DNA from 3 places in the Geodermatophilus sp. CPCC 205761 genome. Region 1 is predicted to be linked to each of the others. Evidence: riboswitches for the same ligand, from Rfam matches in the RefSeq annotation. Region 1 holds a riboswitch; each other region holds the start of a gene.
The links. Region 1 has a riboswitch for S-adenosylmethionine ahead of thrC (threonine synthase). Riboswitches for the same ligand answer to the same signal wherever they lie in the genome.
Positions count from the first base shown of each region.

Region 1 (6,645 bases):
TGCATGACCTTCTCCAGCAGCGGGAGCAGGTCCTTGACCGAGCTGATCTTGCTGTTGACGACGAGCACGTACGGGTCGTCGAGGACGGCCTCCATGCGCTCGGCGTCGGTGACGAAGTAGGGCGAGATGTAGCCCTTGTCGAAGCGCATGCCCTCGGTGAGCTCGAGCTCGAGGCCGAAGGTGTTGCTCTCCTCGACGGTGATGACGCCTTCCTTGCCGACCTTGTCCATCGCCTCGGCGATGAGCTCGCCGATGGCCGGGTCAGCGGCGGAGATCGACGCGGTGGCGGCGATCTGCTCCTTGGTCTCGACGTCCTTCGCGGTCGAGAGGAGGTACTCGGTGACCGACTCGACGGCCTTCTCGATGCCCTTCTTGAGGGCCATCGGGTTGGCGCCGGCGGCGACGTTGCGCAGGCCCTCGCGCACGAGCGCCTGGGCGAGCACGGTGGCGGTGGTGGTGCCGTCACCCGCGACGTCGTCGGTCTTCTTGGCGACCTCCTTGACCAGCTCGGCGCCGATCTTCTCCCACGGGTCCTCGAGCTCGATCTCCTTGGCGATGCTCACACCATCGTTGGTGATGGTGGGGGCACCCCACTTCTTCTCGAGGACGACGTTGCGGCCCTTGGGGCCGAGGGTCACCTTGACGGCGTCGGCGAGGGTGTTCATGCCCCGCTCGAGGCCGCGGCGAGCCTCTTCCTCGAAGGCGATCATCTTGGCCATGTGGTGATGTCCTCCATGCATGGATCGCTGCACGGCCGGGTTCGGCGCCCGCGACGGACGACACCGGTGGCACGGGCACTCCGTCGGCCCGCACACCAGTGCCTCACCGCATCCGACCTGATTGGCACTCGGCACTGTCGAGTGCCAACCGAGAGTTTGGCACTCGACCCTGCCGAGTGCAAGAACGGGGGGTGGGCGCCGGCTGTTCCCCGGCCCGACCGAGTGCCTCTGCGGCCTCCCGGACACGACCGAGGCCCGGCCCCCTGGCGGGGAACCGGGCCTCGGCGAGGACCTGCGAGCTCAGGCGGAGCGCACGCTGTCGGCCTGCGGCCCCTTCTCACCCTGGACGACCTCGAAGGTGACCCGCTGGCCCTCGTCGAGGCTCTTGTACCCGTCCATCTGGATGGCGGAGTAGTGGACGAAGACGTCCTGGCCGCCGTCGACGGCGATGAAGCCGAAGCCCTTCTCGGCGTTGAACCACTTCACGGTGCCCTGTGCCACGTGTGCTCCCACGTTTCGTGCGTGCGGACGACGCCAGCCATTCCAGCGCCGGGTCTAGCTCTTCCGCCCGTCGAACACGAACGTGGAACCGAACCGCGGGAGAAGGTACAACACGAAGGGCGTGGTGAGAGCAACCTCACCCACGCCGGACACGGATGGAGGGACGACGTCCCCCGATCCGGCTGCGACCCTACTCCGTCACCCGATGAGACCGGCCGCCCGCACCGACTTCAGCGACGGCTGCACCCGGTGGGTCGGCCCGACGACCGGCTCCAGCGGGTCGAGGGTCTTGAGGCCCTCCCCGGTGTTGAGGACGACGGTCTCCTTGGCCGGGTCCAGCCGGCCGTCCTCCAGGAGCTGGCGCAGCACCGCGACCGTGACGCCGCCGGCGGTCTCGGCGAACACCCCGGTGGTCCGGGCGAGGTCGCGGATGCCCTGCACGATCTGCTCGTCGTCCACCCGGCCGACCGCGCCACCGGTGCGCCGGATCGCGTCGAGCGCGTACGGGCCGTCGGCGGGGTTGCCGATGTTGAGCGACTTGGCGATGCCGGTCGGCTTCACCGGCTTGACGACGTCCCACCCGTTGTCGAAGGCCGTGGCGATCGGGTCGCAGCCGGCCGACTGGGCGCCGAAGATCGTCCACTCGCTCGCCTCGACGATGCCGGCGGTGGTCAGCTCGCGGAACGCCTTGTCCACCTTGGTGAGCAGCGAGCCCGACGCCATGGGGATGACGACCTGGGCCGGGATCCGCCAGCCGAGCTGCTCGGCGATCTCGTAACCCATCGTCTTGGAGCCCTCGGCGTAGTAGGGCCGCACGTTCTGGTTGACGAAGGCGGTGTCCTCGAACTCGTCGGTCTCGGCGAGCTCGCTGGTCAGCCGGTTGACGTCGTCGTAGGAGCCGTCGACGGCGACCAGCGTCTGCCCGTAGACCGCCGACTGGACGACCTTGCCCGGCTCCAGGTCGCTCGGGATGAACACGAACGACGGGATGCCGACCCGCGCGGCGTGCGCGGCGACCGAGTTGGCCAGGTTGCCGGTGGAGGCTGCGGCGATCTTGGTGTAGCCCAGGCGCTTGGCGGCGGTCGCCGCGAGGCTGACCACGCGGTCCTTGAACGAGTGGGTGGGGTTGGCCGAGTCGTCCTTGACCCAGAGGCCCCCGGTGACGCCCAGCTCCGCGGCCAGCCGGTCGGCCCGCACCAGCGGGGTCAGGCCGGGGTCGAGCGAGACGCGGTCGGCCGGGTCCTGCCCCACCGGCAGCAGTGCGACGTAGCGCCAGATGTTCTGCGGGCCGGCCTCGATCTGCTCGCGGGTGACCGCGCGCATGATCTCGGGGTCGTAGTCGACCTCGAGCGGGCCGAAGCACTCGGCGCAGGCGTGCTCGGCGACCAGGCCGAAGGTGGCGCCGCAGTTGCGGCACACCAGCCCGCGTGCCGGACACGGGGGCACCGGGCCACCGGCACCGGAGTCGGCCTGAAGGGAACCGGGAGCGGTCAGGGTCATGCGACGACTACCTCCTCATCTTCCCCGCGGCGGGCCGTCGAGCCGCGCGGGACGGAATTGGCACCTCTCGCCGCGGAGTGCGCGGTCGGCGGTTGCCGGGGCTTCATCGGGCCGTGTCCCTCTGCCCCTCTGGATGAGTGGAACGCACCGACTGTACCCAGGTGACCGTCGTCGCTGCGGACCCGGCCACGATGAGTCCGTGACTGCGCGGATCGTCTACACCGACCTCGACGGCACGATGGTCGGCCCCCGGGGCTCCTTCTGGCACACCGCCGCCCGCGACCTCACCGCCGGCCCGGCCACCGCACTGCTCGACCTGCACCGGGCCGGCGTCCCGCTCGTGCTGGTCAGCGGGCGGACGTTCGAGCAGGTGGTGGAGGCGGCGCGGATCTTCGCGGCGGACGGCGCGATCGCCGAGCTCGGCTCCGTCGTCGGCTGGGACGGCGGCCGCGGCGTCCACCGGCTGACCGGGGAGCTGCCCGCCGAGCACGCCGCGCGGGCCCCGATGGAGGTGATGGCCGAGCTCGGCGTCGTCGAGGACCTGCTGGCGCGCCACGCCGGCCGGCTGGAGTGGCACGCCCCCTGGCACGCCACCCACACGACCGACGCGCTGCTGCGCGGCCGGGTGGACCCCCTGGCCGTCGACGCGTACCTCGCCGAGCGCGGGCACGGCTGGCTGACGCTCAACGACAACGGGTCCATCCCGGCGACGTCCCGGATGACCCTGGCCCCCGACGCGCTGCCGCCGCGGGTCTACCACCTGATGCCGCGCGGCATCTCCAAGGGCGCGGCGATCGCGTGGGACCTCGAGCGACGCGGCCTGACCCCCGACGACGCGGTGGCGATCGGCGACAGCGTCAGCGACCTGGAGATGGCGCCGGCGGTCGGCCGGCTGTGGATCACCGCGAACGGGGCGACCGTCGACGGGATGGCCGACCTGCTGGCCGCCGTCCCGAACGTGGCGGTGACCGGTGCCGCGATGGGCGAGGGCTGGGCCGAGGCCGTCCGCGCGAGTCTCTGATGGAGTGGTTCTGTCGGCGTCACGCCGACAGAACCACTCCATCAGCTCGTGACGTCGCGGCGGGCGAAGTGGCGGAAGGCCAGCGCGGTGAAGACCGCCGCGTACACCAGCGACTGGACCACGCCCCGGAACAGGTCGCCGGAGTCGACCGGGGTCTGCAGCAGGTCGGTCCAGGCGAACTCCTCCGCGGTGGGGAACCAGTCGCGGACCGCGCCGAGCTGCTCGACCTGGTCGAGGATCGCGAAGACGAACATGGTGAACACCGCGCCGCCGACCGCGGCCAGGGGCGCGTCGGTGATCGTGGAGAACCAGAACGCCAGCGTGCCGACGACGAGCAGGTGGACGGCGAGGTAGCCGACCATCCCGGCCAGCCGCAGCAGCCCCTCACCCTGGCCGAGCGTCACGCCGATCGGCGTCTGGATCGCCTCGAACCCGAAGGCGATGCCACCGGCCACCAGTCCGGTGAGGACCAGCGCCAGCAGCGCCCCCACCGAGAGCACCAGGGCCGCGTACCACTTCTGCCGGAGCAGCCGCATCCGCGGCACCGGCGTGGCCAGCGTGTAGCGCAGCGACCCCCACTGCGCCTCGGCGGCAACCGTGTCGCCGAAGAACAGCGCGTAGACGACGACCAGGAAGAAGCTGGTCGTCGCGAACAGCACGAACAGGGTGAAGTTCAGCCCGCTGGAGGTGGCGACGTCGACGAGGTTCAGCCGGCTGTTCTCCGCCGCCTCCTCGCTGGCCCCCAGCTGCAGCGCCGCGATCAGGATCAGCGGCAGCGCGACCATCAGGGCGAAGACGCCGATGGTGCGCCGGCGCTTGAACTGCCGGCGCAGCTCGACCGACAGCCGCAGCGTGCGCTCGGGCCGGTACCCGGCGATCGCCCCCGTCGGCTGGACGTGCTCGGTCTCCATGCTCCGGCTCACGCCTCCTCCCCCACCAGCGCCAGGAACGCGTCCTCCAGCCGGCGCCGCGGCGTGAAGGCGTCGACCTCGAGGCCGGCCTCGACCAGAGCCTGCAGCGCCCGGACCCGGCTGGTGCCGTCGAGCTCGGCGACCAGCCCCTCGTCGGTGTGCACGGCCGACACCCCCGGCAGCCCCTCGAGGACGGCGATCGCGCGGTCGGTGTCGGCGTCGTCGACCAGGCCGACGAGCACCGCGCCGCCGGTGCCGACGATCTCCTCCACCGTGCCCTGGGCGATCTTCTGTCCCTTGGTCATGACGACGACGTGGCTGCAGGTCTGCTCGATCTCGCTGAGCAGGTGGCTGGACACGATGACCGTCCGGCCGGTCGCGGCATAGGACCGCAGCACCTCGCGCATCGCGTGGATCTGGGGCGGGTCCAGCCCGTTGGTCGGCTCGTCGAGCACCAGCAGGTCGGGCAGGCCGAGCATCGCCTGGGCGATCGCCACCCGCTGCCGCATGCCCTGGCTGTAGCGGCGCACCGGGCGGTCGATCGCCGTCCCCAGCCCGGCCACCTGGATGGCCTCGTCCATGTGCGCGTCCGCGGCCGGCCGGCCGGTGGCCGCCCAGTACAGCCGGAGGTTGTCGCGGCCGGACAGGTGCGGCTGCAGGCCGGTGCCCTCGACGAAGGAGCCCAGCCGGGAGAGGACGGGCGCGCCCGGGCCGGCCGCGTGGCCGAAGATGCTGATCCGCCCGTCGGTGGGCCGGATCAGCCCCATGAGCATGCGCAGCGAGGTGGTCTTGCCCGCACCGTTGGGCCCGAGCAGGCCGAGCACCTGGCCGCGGCGCACCTCGAAGGAGAGGTCCCGGACGGCGACGAAGCCGTCCTTGTAGGCCTTGGTCACGCCGGTGAAGCGCAGCGGGACGTCCTCGCCATCGGGTTCGACGGCCGACACCCGGCGGCGGCGCCGGCGGCCCCACAGGACGGCGACCAGCCAGCCGAGCAGCCCGAGGGCGACGACGGCGCCCAGCAGCACCCACCAGCGGGAGGTGCCGCCGACGGCCTCGGTCCGGCCGTCGACCTCCGGGACGCTGAGCGCGGCGCCGTCCCCGCCGGCGAGGGCCACCGAGTAGACGATCGCCTCGGCCGGCAGCGCGAACGCCTGGTCGGTCGAGGAGACGACGACCCGCAGGGTGTGCCCCGCCTCGAAGCGGTGCACGATGCCCGGCAGGGTCACCGACACCTCGGTGGGCGCGGTCGGGTCGGCCGACAGACCGGTCAGCGCCAGCGGCGCCACCTGACCGGCGGGGAGGGTCATCGAGCCGTCGGGCCCGACGTCGTAGAGCTTGGCGAACAGCGTCGCGGTGCCGCGGGCCGAGGCGACCGCGAGGTCGACCGTCGGGGCGCCCACGACCTCGACCGCGCTGTCGAGCGGCTCGCTGTCGAAGGCGGCGAACTGGCCGGGGATCTCGAAGGAGCTGCCACCCAGGGCCGCGCTGAGCGAACCCAGCCCGGGCACCACGGTGATCGCCGCGGGGGTGCCACCGGCGGGGGTGACCACCGGCTGCGTCGACCCGCTGAGCGGGAAGGTGGACCGGGTGGCGGGCTCGGCGCCGGCCAGGCCGGGGTACGCCGGCGCCACCACGGTCTGGTTGCCGCCCTGCACGTTTCCGACGCCCGCGCCGACCCCGGCGGGGACGGGGAACTCGAAGCCGGTGCCCGGGTCCTCGCCCTCGCCCCGCAGGTGCCAGTCGAACCACCCGGCGACCTGCTCGCGCAGCCGCTCCCGGGTCCGCTCCGAGCCGGAGTCGTCGTGGCCGCCGGTGTACCAGACCACCTTGACCGGGGTGCCGTCGGCGGCGATGCCCCGGGCGTTGGCGTCGGCCTGCCCCAGGCCGAACAGCGAGTCGCGGGTGCCCTGGACCAGCAGCGTCGGGGCGTCGATGCGGTCGAGGACGGTCGCCGGGCTGCTGCGGTCGAGCACCGCGGCGATCTCCGGCGTCA
Region 1 is NZ_JALPKQ010000013.1:2,218-8,862, reverse strand. Features, by position in the region: gene groL (chaperonin GroEL) at 1-719, opposite strand, end outside; gene MY526_RS10025 (cold-shock protein) at 1,020-1,220, opposite strand; gene thrC (threonine synthase) at 1,419-2,720, opposite strand; SAM riboswitch class I at 2,733-2,860, opposite strand; gene MY526_RS10015 (HAD family hydrolase) at 2,920-3,741, shown strand; gene MY526_RS10010 (ABC transporter permease) at 3,783-4,664, opposite strand; gene MY526_RS10005 (alpha/beta fold hydrolase) at 4,661-6,645, opposite strand, start outside.

Region 2 (6,645 bases), on a different contig from region 1:
CCGGTGCCGCCGTCGCCGGGCTGGCCGACTCCCCGGTCATGGCCTACGCCGTCCAGCAGACCGGCGGCCAGCTGGAGCTGCTCGGCGACATCTACGAGGCGGCGCCGTACGGGTACGTCGTCCCGCTGGAGGCGACGGAGTTCGCGCAGGCGATCGCCGACGCCCTCAGCGCCCTGATCGAGGACGGCACCTACACCGAGGTCCTCGAGCGCTGGGCCGTGGAGGACGGCGCCATCGACGCCCCGACGGTGAACCCCGCCGTCGGCTGACGAGGGCACCACACCCATGGCCGCCGAGGCCCCCGGCACCACCCGGCCGGCGCCGCCCGGACGCATCGAGGCGGTGCCGGTCCGGCACCCCGGCCGGTGGATCGCCACCGCCGTCATCGCGGTGCTGGTGGCGATGTTCGTCCACATGCTGGCCACCAACCCGGTGTTCCAGTGGGACTTCATGCTCGACAACATGTTCAGCCCGCCGGTGCTGCGGGGGCCCGGACGACGCTGATCATGACCGTCCTGGCGATGGTGCTGGGCGTGCTGCTCGGCATCGTCCTCGCGGTGATGCGGCTGTCGCCCAACCCCGTCGTCTCGGGCGCGGCGTGGACCTACATCTGGCTCTTCCGGGCGGTCCCCCGGATCGTCCTGCTCTTCTTCGTCGCGAACCTCGGCGCCCTCTACGCCACCTACGAGTTCGGGTTCCCCTTCGACCGGCAGCTCATGGACCTGTTCGGGTTCGACGCGGACCTGCGCCTGTTCGGCCTGAACGGCAACCAGATCTTCGCCGGGTTCACCGCGGGCCTGATCGGCCTCGTGCTCTCCGAGGGCGCCTACATGGCCGAGATCGTGCGGGCCGGGATCCAGTCGGTCGACCCGGGCCAGAACGAGGCCGCCTCCGCCCTGGGGATGAGCCGCGGCAAGACCATGCGCCGGATCGTGCTGCCGCAGGCGATGCGCGTCATCATCCCGCCGACCGGCAACGAGACGATCGCGATGCTCAAGGACACCTCGCTGCTCATCGCCGTCCCGGTGACGACGGAGCTCAACTTCCAGCTGCGGGCGATCGGCAGCCGGACCTTCCAGATCATCCCGATGGCCGTGGCCTCGATCCTCTGGTACGTGGCGCTGGCCAGCCTGCTGATGATCGGCCAGTACTTCCTGGAGCGGCGGTTCAACCGGGGCTTCGGCAGCCGGGAGACGCGGGCGCAGCGGGCCGCCCGCGAGGCCCGCGAGGTCGGGGGCCAGAAGTGACCGGGGACGGGCAGCCGATGGTCCGGGCCGAGGGCGTGCGCAAGTCCTTCGGTCAGGTCGAGGTGCTCAAGGGCATCGACCTGGAGGTCGCCGCCGGCGAGGTGGTCTGCGTGATCGGCCCCTCCGGCTCGGGGAAGTCGACGTTCCTGCGCTGCATCAACCACCTGGAGAAGATCGACGCCGGCCGGCTGTGGGTGAACGGGCACCTGGTCGGCTACCGCGAGCACGGCGGCAAGCTGCACGAGCTGCCCGACCGGCAGGTCGCTGCCCAGCGCCGCGACATCGGCATGGTCTTCCAGCGGTTCAACCTCTTCCCGCACATGACGGCGCTGGAGAACGTCGTCGAGGCACCCACCCAGGTGAAGGGCGTGCGCAAGGCGGAGGCCCGCCGGCGGGGCGTCGAGCTGCTGGAGCGGGTGGGCCTCGGCGACCGGGTGCACAACTACCCGAACCAGCTCTCCGGCGGCCAGCAGCAGCGGGTGGCGATCGCCCGGGCCCTGGCGATGGAGCCGCAGCTCATGCTCTTCGACGAGCCGACGTCCGCGCTGGACCCGGAGCTCGTCGGCGAGGTCCTCGACGTCATGCGGGGGCTCGCCGGGTCGGGGATGACGATGGTCGTCGTCACCCACGAGATGGGCTTCGCCCGCGAGGTCGGCGACTCCCTGGTCTTCATGGACGACGGCGTGGTCGTCGAGGCCGGCGACCCGCGGCGCGTGCTCGGCGACCCCCAGCACGCCCGCACCCGGGCGTTCCTCTCCAAGGTGCTGTAGGGCCGGCCTCCGCCGCCTGACCGGCCCCGATGCGCCTGGGGCCCCTGTGCCGGGTGTGCTCCCGTCTGCATAAGATCGCGTCTGGCTCACGAGAGGCAGTGCGAAGCACCTGGCTGGCTGCCCGGCAACCTCGACTCCGTCCGAGGTGCTCCAGGGGAAGAGCCGGCCGGTCGGCGCCCGCCGTCCGGCAAGGACGGAGGTCCTCGCGCGCCGCGGGGTCTCCCGATGAGAGGAGACCGGCGCATGCCCGACCCCCAGAGCTGGAGCTTCGAGACCCGGCAGATCCACGCCGGCACGAGCCCCGACCCGACCACCGGGGCCCGTGCCCTGCCGATCTACGCCACCACCGCCTACCAGTTCCGCGACGCCCAGCACGCCGCGGACCTGTTCGCGCTGGCCGAGATGGGCAACATCTACACCCGGATCATGAACCCGACGCAGGACGCGCTGGAGCAGCGCGTGGCCTCGCTGGAGGGCGGCGTCGCGGCGCTGGCGGTGTCGAGCGGGCAGTCCGCCACGACCCTGGCGCTGCTCAACATCGCCGAGTCCGGCGACCACGTCGTCGCGTCCGCCTCGCTCTACGGCGGCACGTACAACCTGCTGCACCACTCGCTGCCCAAGCTCGGCGTCACCGTCTCCTTCGTCGAGGACCCCGACGACCCGGAGAACTGGCAGTCGCTGGTCCAGGAGAACACCAAGGCCTTCTTCGGCGAGACGATCGGCAACCCCAAGGGCGACATCCTCGACATCAGCGCGGTGTCGGAGGTGGCGCACCGCAACGGCGTCCCGCTGATCGTCGACAACACGATCGCCACCCCGTTCCTCATCCGGCCGATCGAGTTCGGTGCCGACGTCGTCGTGCACTCGGCGACCAAGTACCTGGGCGGGCACGGCACGGTGATCGCCGGGCTGATCGTCGACGCCGGCAACTTCACCTGGACCGGCGGGAAGTTCCCCGGCTTCACCGAGCCCGACCCGACCTATCACGGCGTCGTCTACGCCGACCTCGGTGCGCCGGCGTACGCGCTCAAGGCACGGGTGCAGCTGCTGCGGGACCTCGGCCCGGCGATCTCGCCGTTCAACGCCTTCCTCGTCGTGCAGGGGATCGAGACGCTGTCGCTGCGCATGGAGCGGCACGTGGCCAACACCCAGCGGGTCGCGGAGTTCCTCGAGGCGCACGACTCCGTCGACCGGGTCAACTACCCGGGGCTGGCGTCGTCCCCGTGGCACGCCGCGCAGCGGAAGTACGCGCCGCGCGGCGCCGGCGCCGTCCTCACCTTCGAGCTGCACGGCGGGGTCGAGGCCGGCAAGCGGTTCGTCGACGCGCTGGAGCTGCACAGCCACGTGGCCAACATCGGCGACGTGCGCAGCCTGGTCATCCACCCGGCGTCGACGACGCACTCGCAGCTGACCGCCGAGGAGCAGCTGACCACCGGCGTCACCCCCGGCCTGGTGCGGCTGGCGGTCGGCCTGGAGGGGATCGACGACATCCTCGCCGACCTGGAGGCCGGCTTCCGCGCCGCGAAGTCCGCCGAGTGAGAAGGACGTCCTGACGTGAGCGGGGCCCGGGTCGCCCCCTGGGCCCCGCCGCGCCCGGGCGGCTGGCGCGAGGGGGACCCGGTCGGCGACCGGCGCTTCCTCGACCTGCCCGGTCCGCTCGGGCTGGACCGCGGCGGGTCGCTGCCGGCGGTCCGGGTGGCCTACGAGACGTGGGGGACGCTCGCGCCCGGCGGGGGCAACGCCGTCCTGGTCGAGCACGCGCTCACCGGCGACAGCCACGTCGTGGGCCCGCCCGGCCCGGGCCACCCGACGCCGGGCTGGTGGGACGGGCTCGTCGGGCCCGGGGCGCCGCTGGACACCGACCGGCTGTTCGTCGTCTGCGCCAACGTCCTCGGCGGCTGCCAGGGGACGACCGGCCCGTCGTCCCCGGCCCCGGACGGCGCTCCGTGGGGCGCGCGCTTCCCCGCCGTCACCGTGGGCGACCAGGTGCGGGTGGAGGCCGCGCTGGCCGACGCCCTCGGCATCGACCGGTGGACGGCGGTGCTCGGTGGCTCGATGGGTGGCATGCGGGCGCTGGAGTGGGCGGTCGGGCTGCCCGACCGGGTCGGAGCGCTGTTCTTCCTCGCCTCCGGTGCCGCCGCGACCGCCGACCAGATCGGCACCCAGACCACCCAGCAGGCCGCGGTCCGTGCCGACCCGGCCTGGGCCGGCGGGGACTACCTGCCCGGCCCCGGACCGGTCGACGGGCTCGGCGTCGCCCGGCGGATCGCGCACCTGACCTACCGCAGCGCCGGGGAGCTGGACGAGCGCTTCGGCACCGCGGTGCAGGGCGACGGCCGGTACGCGGTCGCCTCCTACCTGGACCACCACGCCGGCAAGCTCGCCGCCCGGTTCGACGCCGGCAGCTACGTGGTGCTGACCGAGGCGATGAACTCCTGGGACGTCGGCCGCGACCGGGGCGGGGTCGAGGCGGCGCTGTCCCGGGTCACCGCGCGGGCGGTGGTGGCCGGCGTGGACAGCGACCGGCTGTACCCGCTCGCGCTCCAGCAGCAGGTCGCCGACGGCCTCGGCGTCCCGCTGCGGGTGCTCTCCTCGCCGTACGGCCACGACGGGTTCCTCATCGAGATCGACGCCGTCGGTGCGCTTGTTCGGGAGCTGCTGGCCGGCTGAGCTGCGCGGCTCAGTCCATGGCGTCGCCGGGCACCTGGCCGGCCGGGGGCAGCTTGTGGCGGACCACCGGCCGGACCCGCCGCGCCGAGGCCAGCCGCGAGGTGTAGCTCTCGGCGTTGCCCCGGATGTGGGCGAGGTCGTCGTCGGTCGTCTGCCGGAGCACCTTGGCCGGCACGCCGCCGACGAGGGAGCCCGGCGGGACCTCGGTGCCCTGGGTGACGACGGCGCCGGCGGCGACGATCGACCCCGAGCCGATGTGGGCGCCGTTCATCACGACGCTGCCCATGCCGACCAGGACGTCGTCGTCCACCCGGGCGCCGTGCAGCACCACGTTGTGCCCCACGGTGACCCCCCGGCCGAGGACGAGGGGGAAGCCCGGGTCGGAGTGCAGCGTGCAGCCGTCCTGCACGTTGGTCCCCTCGCCGATCTCGATGACCTCGTGGTCGGCGCGGGCGACCGCGCCGTACCAGATGCTCGAGTGCGGCCCCATGGTCACCGCACCGACCACGATCGCCGTCGGCGCGACGAAGGCCTCGTCGTCGATCTTCGGCGCGCCGAACTCCAGTTCCGCGATGTAGTTGTCCGCCACGGTGCACACCCCAGCACAGTGCCGCCCGCAATGCACCTGTCGGGCACACTCGCCGCATGCCCGCACCGCTGCCGCCGCTGCCCACCTCCGTCGTCGGGAGCCTCCCGCAGCCCGGTTGGCTGCTCGACCACGACAAGCTGGCCCACCAGACCCCGCCCCGCGTGCGGGCCCGCGAGCTGTGGCGGGTGGCGCCGGAGCAGCTCGAGGAGGCGCAGGACGACGCCACGCTGCTCGCCGTCCGCGCGCAGGAGGCCGCGGGGTTGGACATCCTCACCGACGGCGAGCAGCGCCGGGAGTCCTACTCCAACCACTTCGCCACCGCGCTGGAGGGCGTGGACATCGACACCCCCGGGTCGGTCATCAACCGCTCGGGCCGGCCGATCCCGGTGCCGCGGGTGGTCGGGGAGATCCGGCGTCCGGCGCCGGTCCAGGCGCGCGACGTGGCGTTCCTCCGGGCCGCCACCGACCGCACCGTGAAGATCACCGTCCCCGGTCCGTTCACGATGGCCCAGCAGTCGCAGGACGAGCACTACGGCGACGACCGCGCCCTCGCCCTGGCGTACGCCGACGTCGTCCGCGCGGAGATCGCCGACCTGTTCGCCGCCGGCGCGGACATCGTGCAGATCGACGAGCCGTGGCTGCAGGCCCGCCCCGAGGTGGCCCGCCGGTACGGGGCCGAGGCGGTGACCCGGGCCGTGGAGGGCGCGGCCGGGCCGGTCCACCTGCACCTGTGCTTCGGCTACGCCGCGATGGTGTCCGAGCGGCCGGAGGGCTACTCCTTCCTGCCGGAGCTGGCCGACACCCCCGTCGCCGCGGTGTCGGTCGAGACGGCGCAGTCGCACCTGGACCCGGCGCAGCTGCGGCCGCTGCGCGGCAAGGGCATCGCGCTGGGCGTGCTGGACCTGTCGACCCCGGAGGTGGAGACGCCCGAGGTGATCGCCGACCGGGTGCGCCGCGCGCTGGACGACGTCGACGTCGAGAAGCTCGTGCTCTCCAGCGACTGCGGCCTCAAGTACCTGCCGCGGGCCGCCGCCGAGGGCAAGATGCGCTCCCTGGCCCTGGCCGCGGAGGTGCTGCGCCGGGAGGTCTAGGCCCGCTCGCGCCACTCCGCGAGGAACGTCCCGGCGTCGCTGGTCTCGAGCTGCTCCCGGACGAAGCGGAGCAGGTCGCCGGGCGTGGTGGTGTCCACCGCCGGCACCCGCACGACCTCGGACCGGTCGCTGCGCCGCCGGACGACGACGTCGAACAGGGCGGGCGCGGGGAGCAGCCCGAGGGCCAGCTCCGCGGTGAAGGCGGCGAGCAGGCGGGCGGCGCGCACGAGCCGACCGCCCGGCCGCGGCTCGAGATCGGCGACGAGGACCTGCACCGC
Region 2 is NZ_JALPKQ010000007.1:129,056-135,700, forward strand. Features, by position in the region: gene MY526_RS06380 (ABC transporter substrate-binding protein) at 1-269, shown strand, start outside; gene MY526_RS06385 (hypothetical protein) at 286-504, shown strand; gene MY526_RS06390 (amino acid ABC transporter permease) at 507-1,247, shown strand; gene MY526_RS06395 (amino acid ABC transporter ATP-binding protein) at 1,244-2,017, shown strand; SAM riboswitch class IV at 2,102-2,217, shown strand; gene MY526_RS06400 (bifunctional o-acetylhomoserine/o-acetylserine sulfhydrylase) at 2,261-3,556, shown strand; gene metX (homoserine O-acetyltransferase MetX) at 3,572-4,687, shown strand; gene MY526_RS06410 (gamma carbonic anhydrase family protein) at 4,698-5,285, opposite strand; gene MY526_RS06415 (uroporphyrinogen decarboxylase family protein) at 5,333-6,367, shown strand; gene MY526_RS06420 (hypothetical protein) at 6,364-6,645, opposite strand, start outside.
Region 2: linked by a shared signal. The riboswitch ahead of MY526_RS06400 (bifunctional o-acetylhomoserine/o-acetylserine sulfhydrylase) and the one ahead of thrC (threonine synthase) in region 1 are both predicted to bind S-adenosylmethionine.

Region 3 (6,645 bases), on a different contig from region 1:
TCGAGGACCTCGCCGCGGCCACTCCCCGCACCGTCCTGCCCGGCAGCGACGGCGAGGCGGTCAAGGACCCGGTGGTCCGGTTCGACGGCCGGCAGTGGCACCTGTGGGCCTCGGTCCACCCGCTCGACGACCCGCACGCCACCGACCGCATGACCACCGAGCACGCCACCAGCCCGGACGGCGTCGAGTGGACCTGGCGCGGGACCGCGCTGGCCGGCACGCCGGGGAGCTGGGACGCCCGCGGCGTGCGGTTCGCCGCCGTCGTCCTGGACGGCGACCGGACCTGGGCCCTCTACGACGGCCGGGCCACCGCGGCGGAGAACTGGGAGGAGCGCACCGGCCTGGCCGTCGCGAACGGCGACGGCCGGTTCCGCGCGGCTCCCGACGGCCCGCTGCTGCAGAGCCCGCACCCACCCGGCGGGCTGCGCTACGCCGACGCGGTGGCCCTGCCCGGCGGCGGCACCCGCTGGTTCTACGAGGCCACCCGCGCCGACGGCGCGCACGAGCTGCGCACCGTCCTGCTGCCGGGCTGACACGGTCACTTCCCGGGGGAGCCGCAGCCGGCTCCCCGGGTGACGGCCCCCGGGTCCGCGCCGGCCAGGCCGGCCAGGGGGCGGGGGTCGTCGGCCGGCGCCCACCGCCCCGACCGGACGGCGTAGTCGACCGCCGGCCCGCGGTCGAGGAAGGCGGCCAGGCCCTCGAGGAGCCGGTCCACGTCGGCCGCGGTGGTGGCCAGCCCCACGCTGGCCCGCAGCGCCCCCTGCGGCACGCCGAGCCGGGCCAGCAGCGGGTGCGCACAGAACCGGCCGTCCCGCACGCCGACGCCGTGCTCGGCGGACAGGACGGCGGCGACCAGGCCCGGGTCGGCCCCGTCGACGGTGAACGAGACGACGCCGGTGGGCGCGGTCGAGTCCGGCCAGATCCGCAGCCGGCGGACGCCGGGCAGGGCGTCGAGCCCCGCCTCCAGCCGGTCCCGCAGCGCGAGCTCGTGGGTCTCGAGCGCGCCGTCGGGCAGCGCCGCCAGCGCGTCGCAGGCGGCGGCCAGCGCCACCGCCCCCAGCACGTTGGGGGATCCGCCCTCGTGCCGGTGCGGGGCCGCGGCCCACGTCGTCCCCTCGACGGTCACCTCGTGCACCGCCCCGCCGCCGGCGAGGTGCGCCGGCGCGTCGTCCAGCCAGTCCCGCCGGCCGACCAGCGCGCCGGTGCCGAAGGGGGCGTAGAGCTTGTGGCCGGAGAAGGCGACGTAGTCGGCGCCGGTCGCGGCCAGGGAGAACCGGCGGTGCGGCACCAGCTGCGCGCCGTCGACGGCGACCCGGGCCCCGGCGGCGTGCGCCAGCTCGACGACGTCGGCCAGGGGCAGCGCCTCGCCGGTCACGTTGGACGCCCCGGTGACCGCGACCAGGGCGTAGCGGCCGCGCACCAGCTCCGCGGCCAGCTCGCGCAGGGTCGCCGTCACCGTCGCCTGCGTGGGCAGCACGGTCGTGGCGGCCCGGCGCTGCCACGGCAGCAGGTCGGCGTGGTGCTCACAGTCGAGGACGAGCACCCGATCCCCGGCGGGCACGCACCCGGCCAGCAGGTTGAGCGCGTCGGTCGTGTTCCGCGTCAGCACGCAGACGTCGTCGACGCGGGCGCCGACGAAGCCGGCGACGGTGTCCCGCGCCGACTCGTAGAGGGCGGTCGACACCTGGGAGAGGTAGCCGGCGCCGCGGTGCACGCTGGCGTAGAGCGGCAGCGCCTCGGCCACCCGGTCGGCGACGGCGACCAGGGCGGGCGTGCTGGCCGCGGTGTCCAGGTCGGCGTACGGGGCGCGGCCGGCGGGCACCAGCGGCACCTCGGTGTCCGCGCCGACGACCGGCAGCAGCGGGCAGCCGGCCGGAGCGGCGGGACGGGACAGGACAGCGCCGGTCACGGGGCCTCCTCGGTTCGGGGACCCGTGCGGGCCCGCGCTTGCGGACGCCGGTCGGCGCCCGCCGGGTCGTCACCCGGGGCACCCCATCGCGGAGGGAGGGTTGCCGGCCAGCGAGCCGGGGCTTGTCGCTGGCGCTCTTGACCTGCCGGGCAGCGTGACATGCGACCCGGTTACCCGTCAAACCCGATCGAGATGGTAGAGATATGTCCGTGCCCGCCGTCCTCACCTCGACCGCCGCCGCTCCGCGGCTGGTCCGGCGTGTGCACGTGGACCTGGGCCGGGTCTGGTCCGCGCGCTGTCGCTGACGCCGCCCCGCGTCCCCTCCCCCGGCCGCCCGTCCCGCGCGGCCCCCGTCACCCCTGAGGACCACCCGTGCCGATCGAGTTCCTGGGCATCGCCGCCACCAACGACGGTTCCGAGACCACCCCGCGCTCCGGGCCGAGCTTCGACAAGGAGTTCACGCTGCGGCTCGGCCGCGCACACGAGGACTGGGGGTGGGACCGCGTGCTGTTCGCCTACGGGTCCGGCTCCCCCGAGCCGTCGGCGGCCGCCGCGTTCCTGCTCTCGCACACCGAGCGGCTGCAGGTGCTGCTGGCCCACCGGCCCAACGTCAGCTACCCGACCTTCGCCGCGAAGACCTTCGCCACGCTGGACCGGATCGGCGACGGCCGGCTGACCGTCCACTTCATCACCGGCGGCACCGACGCCGAGCAGCGCCGCGAGGGCGACCACCTGACCAAGGACCAGCGCTACGGCCGCACCCGCGAGTACATCCAGATCGTCAAGAAGGCGTGGACCTCGCACGAGCCCTTCGACTGGGACGGCGAGCACTACCGGTTCGCCGACTTCGTGAGCGACACCTTCCCGGTGCAGCAGCCGCGGCCCGACGTCTCCTTCGGCGGCTCGTCGGAGGCCGCCTACGCCGCGGGCGGGGCCGAGGCCGACGTCTACGCGCTGTGGGGCGAGCCGCTGGCCGAGACCGCGGCGCAGATCGAGCGCGTGCACGCGGCGGCCCGCGCGGCCGGGCGGACGACGATGCCCCGCATCCAGGTCGCCTTCCGTCCCATCATCGCGCCGACCGAGGAGCTGGCCTGGGAGAAGGCGCACCGCACCGTCGACCGGATCGCCGCCCGCACCGGCGGCGGCGCGCAGCCGCTGACCCGGCGGCACCCGCTCACCGAGCCGGAGAACGCCGGCTCCCAGCGGCTGCTGGCGATCGCCGAGCGCGGCGAGCGCTTCGACCGCGCGCTGTGGACGCCGACGGCGACGGCGACCGGCGGCGCGGGCAACTCCAACGCGCTGGTCGGCACCCCCGAGACGGTCGCCCAGGCGCTGCTGGACTACGTGGACCTCGGCGTGGACATCATCTCGATGCGCGGCTACGACCTGCTCGGGGATGCCATCGACGTCGGCCGGTACGTGCTGCCGATCGTGCGCGAGGAGGTCGCCAAGCGCGACGCCGCCGCGGCGGCCGCCCCGTGAGCACGATCGCGGTCGTCGGCAACCCCAAGCCGCACTCCCGGACCCGCGCCGCCGCCGAGCACGTCGTCGAGCGGCTCACCGGCGCCCCGCCGGACCGCGTCGTCGACGTGGTCGACCTCGGCTCAGGCCTGCTCGGCTGGGGCGACCCGGCGGTCGAGGAGGCGGTCGCCGCGCTGCGGGCCGCCGAGGTCGCCGTCGTCGCCAGCCCCACCTACAAGGCGACCTACACCGGCCTGCTCAAGCTGTTCCTCGACCAGGTCGGCACCGGCGACCTCGCCGGCGTGGTGGCGGTCCCGCTCATGCTCGGCGCGGGGCCCGCCCACGCGCTGGCGCCGGACCTGCTGCTCAAGCCGGTCCTGGTCGAGCTCGGCGCCACCACGCCCACCCGCGGGCTCTACCTGCTCGACAAGACCTGGGACGCCCCCGGCCCGCTGGACGACTGGCTGGCCGTCGCGGGACCGCAGGTGGCGGCGGCCCGCACCGCCGGACGGCGCTGACGTGGAGGTCTCCTGGTTCCTGCCCAGCCGTGGCGACGGCCGCGACGTCGGGCCGGCGACGACCGACCGCGGGCACAGCGCCGCGGCGCTGCGCCGGCGGCCCACCCTGGAGTACCTGGCCGCGGTGGCGCAGGCCGCCGAGCAGGCCGGGTTCGCGGCGGTGCTCACCCCGACCGGGTCCGGCTGCGAGGACGCGTGGGTGGTCTGCTCCGCGCTGGTGCCGCTGACCTCCCGGCTGCACTTCCTGGTCGCCTTCCGGCCGGGCTTCGTGCTCCCGACCCTCGCCGCCCAGCAGGCCGCGTCGTTCCAGCGGCTGTCGGGCAACCGGCTGCGGCTCAACGTCGTCACCGGCGGGGACCCGGTGGAGCAGCGCGCCTACGGCGACTTCCTCGACCACGACGCCCGGTACGCCCGCACCGGCGAGTTCCTCGAGGTGCTGCGCCGCTGCCTGGCCGGGGAGCGGTTCGACGTCGCCGGTGAGCACTTCGCCGCGCGCGACGCCGGCCTGGTCCGGCCGCCGGACGTCGTCCCGCCGGTCTACCTGGGCGGCGCCTCCCCGGCCGCGGAGGAGGTGACCGCCCGCTGGGTGGACCGGTACCTCACCTGGGGCGAGCCGCCGGCCATGGTCGCGCCGCGGCTGGACCGGGTGCGGGAGCGGGCGGCCGCGCACGGCCGCACCGTCCGGTTCGGGATGCGGCTGCACGTCGTCGCCCGGGACACGCCGGAGCAGGCCTGGGCCGAGGCCGACCGGATGCTGGCCGGGATGCCGGCGTCGGCGATCGCCGCCACGCAGGAGCGCTTCGCCCGCATGGACTCCGTCGGCCAGGCGCGGATGACGTCGCTGCACGGCGGCGCCGCCGGCGACGGCGCCCGGTCGCTGGAGGTCGCCCCCAACCTGTGGGCGGGCATCGGCCTGGTCCGCGAGGGGGCGGCCACCGCGCTGGTCGGCAGCTCCGAGCAGGTGGCCGAGCGGCTGGCCGAGTACGCGGCGCTGGGCGTCGACGAGTTCGTCCTGTCCGGCTACCCGCACCTCGAGGAGGCGTGGCGGGTCGGCGAGGAGGTCCTCCCCCTGCTGGCCCGCGAACCGGTGGGTGCCCGGTGAGGCTCACCCGCCGCACGGCGGTGGACCTGGTGCGGACGGCGAGCGCGCTCTGTCGCGGCTGCTGAGCGCCCCCGACCTCCAGACCACCCCGAACTCCCCGAGGAAGACCCCGTGACCCGTTCCCTGCTGTCCCCTGCCCTGTCCTCCGTGCTGTACCGCCCGGACGACACGACCACCCTCCGCACCGGCGCCGCCGCACTCGCCGCCGCCCTCGCCGCCGCGGAGGCCGCCTGGTCCCCGCTGGTCGAGTACCGGCCCGAGAGCCGCTGGAGCGCCCTGCTCGACCAGGGGCTCGCCGCCGACGTCCTCGACCCGTCCCTGCACCCCGAGCTGGCCCGCGCCCAGGTCTGGCTGCTGTCCTGGCTGCCCGGCCAGGGCACCGGGCTGCACGACCACGGCGGCTCCGCCGGCGCCTTCGCCGTCGTCCGCGGCACCCTGCGCGAGCGCGTCGGCGCCCGGGAGGACGCCGCCGAGCTCACCACCGGCCGGGTGCGGCACTTCGGACCGCACCACGTGCACCAGGTGCTCAACGGCGGCGCGGAGGCCGCGGTCAGCGTGCACGTGTACACCCCGCGGCTGACCGTCATGAACACCTACCGCGTCGACCGGGGCGCGCTGCAGCGCACCGGCACCGAGCGGGCCGGCGTCGACTGGTGACCGGCCGCTGAGACACCGCCGGGCCGCACCGCTGAGCAGAGGCGGTGCGGCCCGGCGGTCCGCTCTCAGGCCGGCTGCGGCACCCGGTTGTCGAACAGCGCGATCGCGGCCGCGGTGTTGGAAGCGGGGACGAAGTAGTGCGAGTGCACCTTCGTCACCTGCTCGTTCATGGCACCGCGCATGATCAGCCACATGATCATCTCGATGCCCTCGGAGCCGGCCTCGCGGATGTAGTCCTGCCGGGAGAGCGCGGTCAGCTTGGCCGGGTCCTTCTCGATGGCCTCGAGGAACATGTGGTCGAAGTCGGGGTTGATGTAGCCCGCCCGCGCGCCGGCCAGCTGGTGGGACATGCCGCCGGTGCCGAGGATCGCCACCTTGACGTCCTTGGGGTAGCTGCGGATGGCCCGCCCCAGGGCCTGGCCCAGCGCGTAGCAGCGGGCCGCCGTCGGCTGCGGGTACTGGATGACGTTGACCAGCAGCGGGATCACCGGGCACGGCCAGGCGTCCCCGGGGTCCGGCGTCCACACCGACAGCGGGACGGTGAACCCGTGGTCGACCTCGAGCTCCTGGAAGACGGTGAGGTCGAAGCCGTCGTCGACCAGCTGCTCGAGCAGGTGCAGCGACAGCTCCGGATCGCCGACGACGTCGGGCACCGGGCGCTTGCCGAAGCCCTCGTCGGCCACGTCGTACCGCTCGGCGGTGCCGATGCCGAAGGTCGGGACGATGTCGAGGTCGATGCCGTTGGCGTGGTCGTTGTAGATCACGATGGCCACGTCCGGCTCGTGCTCGGCCAGCCACTCGCGGGCCGGCGCGTAGCCGTCGAACAGCGGCTTCCAGAGCGGGTCCTCGGTCTTGCCCCGGTCCATCGCCGCCCCGATCGAGGGGACGTGCGACGTCGCCAGGCCCCAGATCACCTCAGCCATCCCGCCGTCCTCCCGCACGCATCGCCGCCACGAACTCGTCTTCGGTCATGCCGCTGAACACACCACCGAGGTACT
Region 3 is NZ_JALPKQ010000028.1:46,576-53,220, reverse strand. Features, by position in the region: gene MY526_RS17160 (hypothetical protein) at 1-533, shown strand, start outside; gene MY526_RS17155 (aminotransferase class V-fold PLP-dependent enzyme) at 539-1,909, opposite strand; SAM riboswitch class IV at 1,939-2,052, opposite strand; gene MY526_RS17150 (LLM class flavin-dependent oxidoreductase) at 2,282-3,391, shown strand; gene MY526_RS17145 (NADPH-dependent FMN reductase) at 3,388-3,888, shown strand; gene MY526_RS17140 (LLM class flavin-dependent oxidoreductase) at 3,890-4,990, shown strand; gene MY526_RS17135 (cysteine dioxygenase) at 5,102-5,647, shown strand; gene MY526_RS17130 (class III extradiol dioxygenase family protein) at 5,713-6,570, opposite strand; gene ligA (protocatechuate 4,5-dioxygenase subunit alpha) at 6,563-6,645, opposite strand, start outside.
Region 3: linked by a shared signal. The riboswitch ahead of MY526_RS17155 (aminotransferase class V-fold PLP-dependent enzyme) and the one ahead of thrC (threonine synthase) in region 1 are both predicted to bind S-adenosylmethionine.